Regions from separate parts of the Oceanobacillus iheyensis HTE831 genome, predicted to be linked through region 1. Evidence: riboswitches for the same ligand, from Rfam matches in the RefSeq annotation. Region 1 holds a riboswitch; the other holds the start of a gene.
The links. A riboswitch is a leader RNA that binds a small molecule or an ion and turns the genes downstream of it on or off. The one in region 1 is predicted to bind S-adenosylmethionine.
Positions count from the first base shown of each region.

Region 2: linked by a shared signal. The riboswitch ahead of OB_RS06695 (Fur-regulated basic protein FbpA) and the one ahead of OB_RS16125 (methionine ABC transporter ATP-binding protein) in region 1 are both predicted to bind S-adenosylmethionine.

Region 1 is NC_004193.1:3,292,160-3,296,980, forward strand. Features, by position in the region: gene OB_RS16110 (YpjP family protein) at 1-204, opposite strand, end outside; gene OB_RS16115 (S66 family peptidase) at 660-1,694, shown strand; gene OB_RS16120 (YxcD family protein) at 1,885-2,184, shown strand; SAM riboswitch class I at 2,313-2,429, shown strand; gene OB_RS16125 (methionine ABC transporter ATP-binding protein) at 2,524-3,549, shown strand; gene OB_RS16130 (methionine ABC transporter permease) at 3,539-4,201, shown strand; gene OB_RS16135 (MetQ/NlpA family ABC transporter substrate-binding protein) at 4,230-4,821, shown strand, end outside.
Region 2 is NC_004193.1:1,317,207-1,322,027, forward strand. Features, by position in the region: gene OB_RS06680 (CynX/NimT family MFS transporter) at 1-547, opposite strand, end outside; gene OB_RS06685 (hypothetical protein) at 711-1,007, opposite strand; gene OB_RS06690 (HAD-IIIA family hydrolase) at 1,197-1,733, shown strand; SAM riboswitch class I at 1,835-1,935, shown strand; gene OB_RS06695 (Fur-regulated basic protein FbpA) at 2,009-2,209, shown strand; gene OB_RS06700 (DUF3221 domain-containing protein) at 2,313-2,663, opposite strand; gene OB_RS06705 (ZinT family metal-binding protein) at 3,025-4,029, shown strand; gene OB_RS06710 (DUF998 domain-containing protein) at 4,210-4,821, shown strand, end outside.

The DNA of each region.
Region 1 (4,821 bases):
TGTGTCTAGATCCTCTTCGGTTGTAGCAATATCATCTTGTATTTCTATCGTCCTGGCTACTGTTTCCTGATCTGCGTTTGAAGAGGATGATACACTACCATTTTCCTTTTGAGCATCTACTTCCAGCAAGGTTGTCGGAGAGTACATACCTAATGTTAATATTGTAATAAGAACTACTGCTATCTTTCTCCACCATATCTTCATCTGCTCACCCACACTATCCCATGTCTTTATTAATATTTTATCACTTTATGTATCGTTGTCCATCCTACTTTCTTACTTTTTAAAAAATTCACCTTTATATAATGTATTTAATCCGTACTTCTCTAATAGATAGGCAAATTCAATTACATCCAAAAATTACCATTCATTTCATAACCGTCCATTCTCTCCATCAATCATCGTATCATTTAAATAGATTAATCCATCACGATTTAAACTTTTCGATCGCGCTCAAGCTGCGTTATTTTAAAAAAACAAGCTGATATTTCGAATGGTTAATTTAGTTTCTATAACAATCTAAAAAAATTTGTCGTCTTTCTTTGTAAAACAAATATGAATACGATATGTTAGTAGAAAGTGACAGAAAAACTCTATTTTAATGATATATTACGATAATACAAGCAGGCATCCCAAAAATAAGAAGGAGTTGTATCCATATGCTTATCAAACCACCAAAATTACAAGCAGGAGATAAAGTTGCAACCATTTCCCTTTCATGGGGCGGTGCTGGTGAAGAGCAGTTACAATGGCGCTATGATCAAGGGGTTAAGCGCTTAGAAGAAGTGTTCGGTTTACAGGTAGTCCCTACTCCTAATAGTTTAAAAGGAGAAGCATATCTGCATGAACACCCAGAAGCACGTGCAAAAGATCTAATGGAAGCTTTTGAAGATCCAGAAATAAAAGCTATTATCTCGAACATAGGTGGTGAAGATAGTATTCGTCTATTACCTTATATTGATTTCGATATCATTCAAAAAAACCCTAAAATATTCTTAGGATATTCGGATACGACTATTTCTCATTTTTTCTGCTATAAAGCCGGGGTATCTTCCTTTTATGGACCTGCTGTCATGACGGATTTCGCTGAAAATGTTGAAATGGATCCATATACTATCAAGCATATTCACAACACTTTATTCTCGAACGAAATAATTGGAGATATCGAACCACCAGAGCAATGGACTAGTGACTACCTAGAGTGGGATGTTAAAAATAAAGACACGAAAAGAACAACTTATCCAAATAAAACGTATGAAATTTTACAAGGAGAGGGTATTGTTCAAGGACGCTTAATTGGAGGATGTATTGACTCCATGGAAAGTATTAAAGGCACGAGTCTTTGGCCGGAAATCAATCATTGGAAAAATTCGATATTATTCTTCGAAACTTCTGAAGAAGAACCAAAGCCAGACCTTCTCGCTCGATGGTTACAAAATTATGCTACACAAGGCATACTTCAAAACGCGAATGGGATTATTTTTGCTAAACCGCATAGAGAAACCTATTACGAAGAGTATAAACAAGTGATTACAGCTGTATTAAAAGAAAATGGTCTATCGAAATTACCTGTTCTTTATAATGTAAGTTTCGGACATAGTGAACCAAAAGCAACACTCCCCTATGGTCGTATGGCAGGAATTAACTGTAACCAAGCTACTTTCTCTATCATGGAAAGTGCTGTACTAGAGTAGGTTAGTGGATTTTATTTACGAATTAGAAAATATTTCCTATTGCTAATAAATCATTTCACTTCATAAATTTGACATAATTATAGTAAAATAAAGTGACCGACTTCATAGAAAAGGGAGCTTAGGTGATGAAGAAGTTTGCAGAGGAATTATTACGACACAATCAACATCAAAATGAAGAGGAGCTTTGGAAGTGACGAAGCTAATCATTCCTGAAGAAGACATTATTCTTGCCGTATGTATATATATTGCTCGCCAACGTGAAATTGAGCCAGCTGAAGTAGAAGTTGAACTTTTTTATGATGATTATTCCGGTTTCTCTGCAGAAATAACCACTGTATTCGGCAAGCAAGAAATTGTAACAAAACATATTATTTCTGCTCTGCGTGAATGGATTAAAGAAAATTTACACGCTAATCCATATGCTGGACTTAAGCTTGATTTGAACCGGACAAATGGTATTTATGCAAGACTTCGTAGTGAAGATGAATAGAGCAATTTTCTTCATTAATTACACTCGGACTATTTATCAGAATTATTTTATTTTTAAAACCATATTGACTTAATTTATTTTATCCTCTAGAATTACTTTCAATATAACAACTAAATATTTTACGTTTTTTCTTATCTAGAGAGATTGAGGGATCAGGCCCTATGACATCTCGGCAGCGGATTCTTTATATTAAAGAATACTGTGCCAATTCCTGCAAATGCAAACGAGCATTTGAAAGATGAGAAACGATGGCTTCTACATATATACATATGGTACGAATCCCTCTTTTCTTGTCTTTCAAGAAAAGAGGGATTTTTTATTTCGCTTGGGGGTTGAGACATGATTGAATTTCAGAATGTAACAAAGACATTCACACTAGGAAAAAGAAAAGTAGAAGCTGTTAAAGAAGTATCTCTAACGATCGAAAAAGGAGATATTTATGGAATTATTGGGTTCAGCGGTGCAGGAAAAAGTACCTTGCTTCGATTAGTAAATATGCTTGAGCGCCCTACCGAAGGATCGGTACATATCCAGGGAACAGATGTAGGGAAATTATCCGCCAAGCAATTACGGGAGCGCAGAAGAAATATAGGAATGATTTTTCAGAATTTCAATTTATTCCAATCACGAACAGTCGCAGGAAATATTGCATATCCTCTCAAACTTGCTGGTACATCAAAAAGCGTCGTAACCAAAAGAGTTAGTGAACTGCTACAATTTGTTGGATTATCCGATAAAGCAAAAGATTATCCAGACCAATTATCCGGCGGACAAAAACAGCGTGTCGGGATTGCAAGAGCATTGGCCACATCCCCTGATATATTAATTTGTGATGAAGCCACTTCTGCTCTAGATCCAAATACAACATCGGATATTTTAAAATTATTAAAAAAAGTAAATCGAGATTTGGGTATTACCATCCTTCTTATTACACATGAAATGGGAGTTATTCAGTCCATATGTGACAAAGTTGCTGTGATGGAAGATGGGAAAGTCATTGAGAATGGAAATGTATTTGATACTTTTACAAAACCTTCTCACGAAACAACAAAACGATTTATTCGTTCGGTACAACAAGAACTCCCATCTGAAAAGGTATTAAAAGAGTGGACAGAAGCTGGTGGGGGTAATCTTTATCGTGTTTTATTCAAAGGAGAAAGAGCCACTGACCCCATCTTATCAAGTACAACTCGTAAGCATAACATTGACTTTAATATTGTCTATGGATCCGTTCGTGAACTACAGGAAAAATTATTTGGAAATCTCATAGTCTCTTTTGGAGGAGATGAACAGCAAATTCAACACGTTATTCAAGAATTAGAATTGATTGTTGATATAGAGGAGGTGTATTCACATGGGGGTTGATTGGAGTACGTTCTGGCCACGAATTGTAGAGGCAACAGGAGAAACCTTACTCATGGTCGCAGCGACATTATTTTTTGGTTCTATTTTAGGTATTTGCATGGGACTATTGCTATTTGTGACCCGTGAAAACAACATACTAGAAAACAAGATTATCTTTAATCTACTGAACTTTATTATTAATATTATTCGTCCTATCCCATTTATCATTTTTCTAGTCGCGATCTCACAAGCTACTAGGCTCGTCATTGGTACGACAATAGGAACTGCTGCTGCCATCTTCCCGATGACTATTGTTGCTAGTTTTACCATTGCAAGGGTAGTAGAAAATAATCTCGTAGGCATTGATCCTGGAGTTATTGAAGCTGCTAAAGCAATGGGAGCCAGTCCAATGAAGATCATCTTTACGGTACTAATTCCAGAAGCGCTAGGACCATTAATTCTAGGACTTACATTTGTATCTATTTCGTTAATCGATTTCTCTGCAGTAGCTGGTACAGTTGGCGGCGGTGGTCTTGGACATATCGCAATGACATATGGTTATCAGCGATTCGACGGTAGCGTTATGCTCGTCACCGTAATCATACTTATTGTTATGGTTCAACTAGCTCAATGGCTCGGTAATACTATTTCCAAAAAGATTATGCGTCGTTAAATCACAACTATATTAGGAGGAATTTCACATGGAAAAATCATTTATTTTACTAGCATTATTAAGTTTTACATTATTTTTAGCAGCATGCGGAAGTGATAACGCCAAAGCTGGAGACGAAGAAGTGACTGTAAAAATTGGAGTGAATGGTGCCGATGGCGTTCAATGGCCCCTTCTAAAAGAAAAAGCAGCTGAAGAAGGAATTAACATTGAACTTATCGAGTTTGCCGATTATACATTACCAAACAACGCTTTAGCTCAAGGAGATATTGATATCAATGCCTTCCAACACATTGCTTTTTTAGGGCAATATGTAAAGGAAAGCGGTGAAGACATCGTTCCGATTGGATCTACTGTTCTTGCGCCAATTGGTTTATATTCCGAGAAAATTAGTGACGTTTCTGAATTAAAAGAGGGAGACAAAATTGCCATCCCAGACGACCCGTCAAACCAAGCTCGCTCCTTACGTGTACTAGAGAGTGCAGGCTTACTAACCTTAAGTGATAATTTTGGAATGTTCGGTGATCCTTCACAAATAGAAGAAAACCCGTTGAATCTAGAAATTATTCCAATGACAGCACAACAAACTGCCCACGTATTGCCAGATGTCGCAGCATCTGTGA
Region 2 (4,821 bases), 1.7 Mb from region 1:
CAATTATAGAAATAATGCTCCATAATTGCATTGCATTTCGCCAATCTAGGGAAGGTATCGTAGTTATTGGTACGGAAATCCCTGAAGCTAGCGCCGCAAATAAATTCATGGAAACAGAATAAATACCAGTCATGAGTCCAATACGATATGGGAAGCTTGATTTTATTAATCCTGGCATTAGTACATTTCCCACAGATATCGCTATTCCCAATAACAGTGTACCGAATAATAACATGGATATATCACCAATGGATCGAATGTATATACCGATGGATAGAACCACCATTGCCATTAATAACGTAATCTCCATTCCAAGTTTTCTAGATAAAGTAGGAACAAATGAAGAAAAAATTCCAAATGCTATAAGTGGTAATGTGTTAATTAAACCGATCATGGCATTTGTTACTTCTAATTCATTTCGAAATATTGGAATTAATGGACCAACGGAGGTGATAGGGGAACGTAGTGTAGAAGCTATAAAAAGAATTGCTAAAATTAATAGAAATGTATAATAACGCTGTTTTGTCGAATTTGAAATACGTTGCATGGTGTTTCTCCCTTATGATTAATCTTCGTTAGCTAATATATCAAAAGTTAATTATACATAAATTAAGCAAAAGGAGAAAGTTAATAATTATTGATTATTTATTCAGAGTTTTAAAGGATTTGAGTATATAAGTAACTAAAGGTTTGAAAATACGTATGAAGACTTATGGTAAGTATGGTGCAATGATTAACATAATAATAGAAATTGAAAATAGAAAAATACTAACTGGCTTTGATAATTTTACATTTTTATCACTTTTATAAAATCCAGAGAATTGTAATTTGTTCCGATATAATACAAAGATAGAAATAATTATACTAATACCAGCAATTATTCCTCCATAATGATTATCTAACTGGATGCCGATGGATGAATAAATAAACATAACCGCTTTACTGAAAATAAATCCTAACAGCCCAAAAATTATGATTATACGTATGATTTCCAAAGTGAATTTCATTAGGTACTCCTTAAACAATGTAAAATATTTTAATTAAACTTTGCCTCTATACCCAATAAGTCTACGTCTATGTAATAAAAGGTAAAGCTAGTAATGGTAATATTAAATCTGGAAAGCTTATATTAGGAATCGTAGCATTAATTCTAACGACTATCAATCGGTTATTTTATTTAAGATGAAGGAGACATGATGAAGATGGATATTCAAGCAGTGTTTTTAGATAGAGACGGAACCATTGGTGGAGATGATAAGGTACATTATCCCGGTGATTTTAAGCTTTATGCAAATTCAAAAATGGATATAGATTACCTCAAAAAATTTGTTCAAGTGTTTTCATTTACGAATCAACCAGGTATTTCATTTGGAGAGGTGAACAAAGAAGATTTCTATAATGAGTTAATGGGATTCGGTTTTGATGATGTATTTCTTTGTCCGCATCACTATAAAGAAGGATGTAATTGCCGAAAACCTCATCCAGGCATGTTAAAGGATGCTGCTTATAAATATCAGTTGAACTTAAACCACGGTGTTGTAATAGGCGATAGATGGAGTGATATGGTTGCAGCTTCAAAGACAAATTCAGTAAGGATATTAGTAAAAACAGGAGCAGGAATGTCAACGCTTCATGAACATTTTGAAAAGCTAAAAGGAATTGAAATTGATTTTGTAGCTGAGAATCTTACGGAAGCCGTAAACTGGATTAGAGGTAGATATCACCTTTCATAGAAAATTGAATGTAGACAAATTATTATACAAGTTGCAAGAATGCGCAATTAAATCATAGTAGACAAATCGGATTAATGTGGTTATAATGTATTATATGAAAATACTTATCAAGAGAGGTGGAGGGACTGGCCCGCTGAAACCTCAGCAACAGAACGCATCTGTCTGTGCTAAATCCTGCAAGCAATAGCTTGAAAGATAAGTTGAGGTTATCGTAATATCCAAGTTCTCTCTTCTTATCTTTATCATGTTTTTTAATAGAAGGGATGGATTTATATATGAGCATACGGAATGAAGATGAAACGGAACAAAGAAGAAATGATCTAATTGAGAAATTAATTGCATCTAATCATTTTAAAAAAGGGAACAAACATCTATATGAACTGACAACAGCAGAGTTGGAATACGAATACTTTAAATTACAATATGATGACCATCCTCATGGTGGAAAAGGATCCATTCATTGGAGAAATTTTTAACTATAATATAAACATAAATCTGGTCCTCGCAACTGCGAGGTCTTTTTTTATGGACAATATTATGGACAGCTTGTGGAGAGTTTAATGAAGCAACATATACATCTTATTTAGGATTATGAGAAATATCTATTGCTTCATAGATAGGCGGGTCCGATTCTTCTACATTGCCATCTACATCATATTTTACGATAACAGTTTCGTATAATTGAAACTGCTGCAATTTATTATAAGGCAAGTGAAAATAAATTCCATCATTATCAGAAGCTAGCATTATAAGCTCGGATTTTTCTATGTTTTTTATTTCATTAGGTTTAATATCAGGAATTATAAGTAATTTTGATTTTGTTATATCTGCTATAATCCCTTTTAATTCAGTAGTATTTGTCTGGTCTTCTAATGAACTACAGCCTAATAGAACAGTACACAATAAGAGTAGTAAAACGCTTTTGATCATTATTTTAGCACCCCTTAAGTTTAAGTAAACTAGTATTGCATTCTAGAAGTTTCTTCTAGAATACCACAGACAAAAGCAACTACTTAAAATTAATTTTATTTGGAATAAACTCCTGAATACATATCAACAACATCTTATACCCATCAATATCACTATATTCTTAAGAATATCTTACACGAAACAATTTATCAGAACTCTACTAATTTAGTAGAAGAGATTTTAATCTGAACTAAACCCATAGACCGTATACGATATTATTTATTCAAAAATTATCTTGACGGTTATATAACTGCTATGTATAATTTAAATCGTAACCATTACGAATCGTAATCATTACGATTACATAAAGGAGAGAATGTGTATGAAGAAAATATGGGGAAAGGGACTTAGCGTATTATTACTAAGTTTACTATTTATAACGGGCTGCCAATCAGCAGGCGACAATTCTTCTGAAGACGGTGCAAATGCTGAAGAAGAACATAATCATAGTCATGAGGTAGAGATTGGAGATGCACCAGAAAATATAAAAGTTGAAGGAGTATCTGATCATTATCATACGGGTGATTTAATTAAATTAACTGCAGAGCTAGAAGAAGATAGTGAATTTGATCATTGGCATTGGTACACAAGAAATTCATCTGATGATGAGTGGGAAGCAGTACCTGAATTAGATGATAATAAATTTTTTGGCGATGCGGAAACGAACGGCCAACAAATTATAGCAGTAATGTTTAATGATGATCACGAACCATATGCTCAATCAGAAGTTATAGAAGTGGTAATTGATGATCACGGACATGGACATAGTCATGCTCATGATGAAGAATCTCAACAAATTTATGATGGTTATTTTGAAGATGAACAAGTGGAAGATCGTACTTTAGGAGACTGGGAAGGCGATTGGCAATCTGTATACCCTTTACATCAAAACGGTACACTTGATGAAGTTTATGCACACAAAGCTGAAGAAAGTGATGACATGACAGCAGAAGAATACAAAGCGTATTATGAAACTGGTTATGTAACAGACGTTCATAGAATTGTGATTGATGGTAATGAAGTTACTTTCTTTGAAGAAGAGGAAGAAAAAACTGGTGAGTACCAATATGATGGTTATGAAATCCTCAATTATGAAGCAGGAAATCGTGGAGTAAGATTTATATTTAAGCTAGAGGAAGAGACGGAAGGCTTACCAACTTACATTCAATTTAGTGATCATTCGATATTCCCAACAGACTCTGGACATTACCATCTTTATTGGGGAGATGACAGACAAGCCTTGTTAGAAGAAGTGGAACACTGGCCAACATACTATCCATCTGAAATGAGTGAAGAAGATATCGTTCATGAGATGATTGCGCACTAATATGTTTATAAGTAGAGAATCCGATATTTATTGGGTTCTCTTTTTTTATATGAAAATATTAAAAGGAATAAAGGATATAAATATAGAAATAATACTATAGAAATATTCCTAGATAGGGAAACTTTAAGTTTGGATATTACAGCACTGTTAAGCGGGATTAATATAGAAGGAGTAATTGAAATGAAAATTTCTAAAAAAGTTGGTATTACAAGTTGGATTCTCACTTGTATGTATTTTGTACTTGAACCTTTTTTTGTGATGTCTTCTATCGCTCCGTATAATGTGATGGATCATGCAATGAGTGATTTGGGAGTCACGAGTTGTGGTGAATATACTTATTCTCTAGCAGCGTATGATATTTGTTCTCCTCATCATTTTTGGATGAATGTATTATTTATTGTTAATGGAATTACATTTTCAATAGGAATAGTATATCTTTCTCAACAACTAGAACGTAATAGAAAGAACCTGATAGGTACTATTTGTTTATTATTACTGGCAATAGGAAATATTTTTTCTGGATTTATTCCTGCAGATGTAAATTTATTTTGGCATTCTATTTTTGCACAGCTGGGAATGGTGACTTTTTTAATTGGGTTATGGTTATTTGGGAAGTTATTAGTAAGAGGAAAATGGTGGACGTATGGCATACTGGTTTCCCTCGTAGTTTTAGTGATTTTTATTTTACTTCTTATCTTTATCCCGTTACCAGCAGGACTACTACAACGTATGTTTTATGCTATAACATTTCTGTGGGGAACTGTCTTAGCAATTATCTTATCCGATCACAAG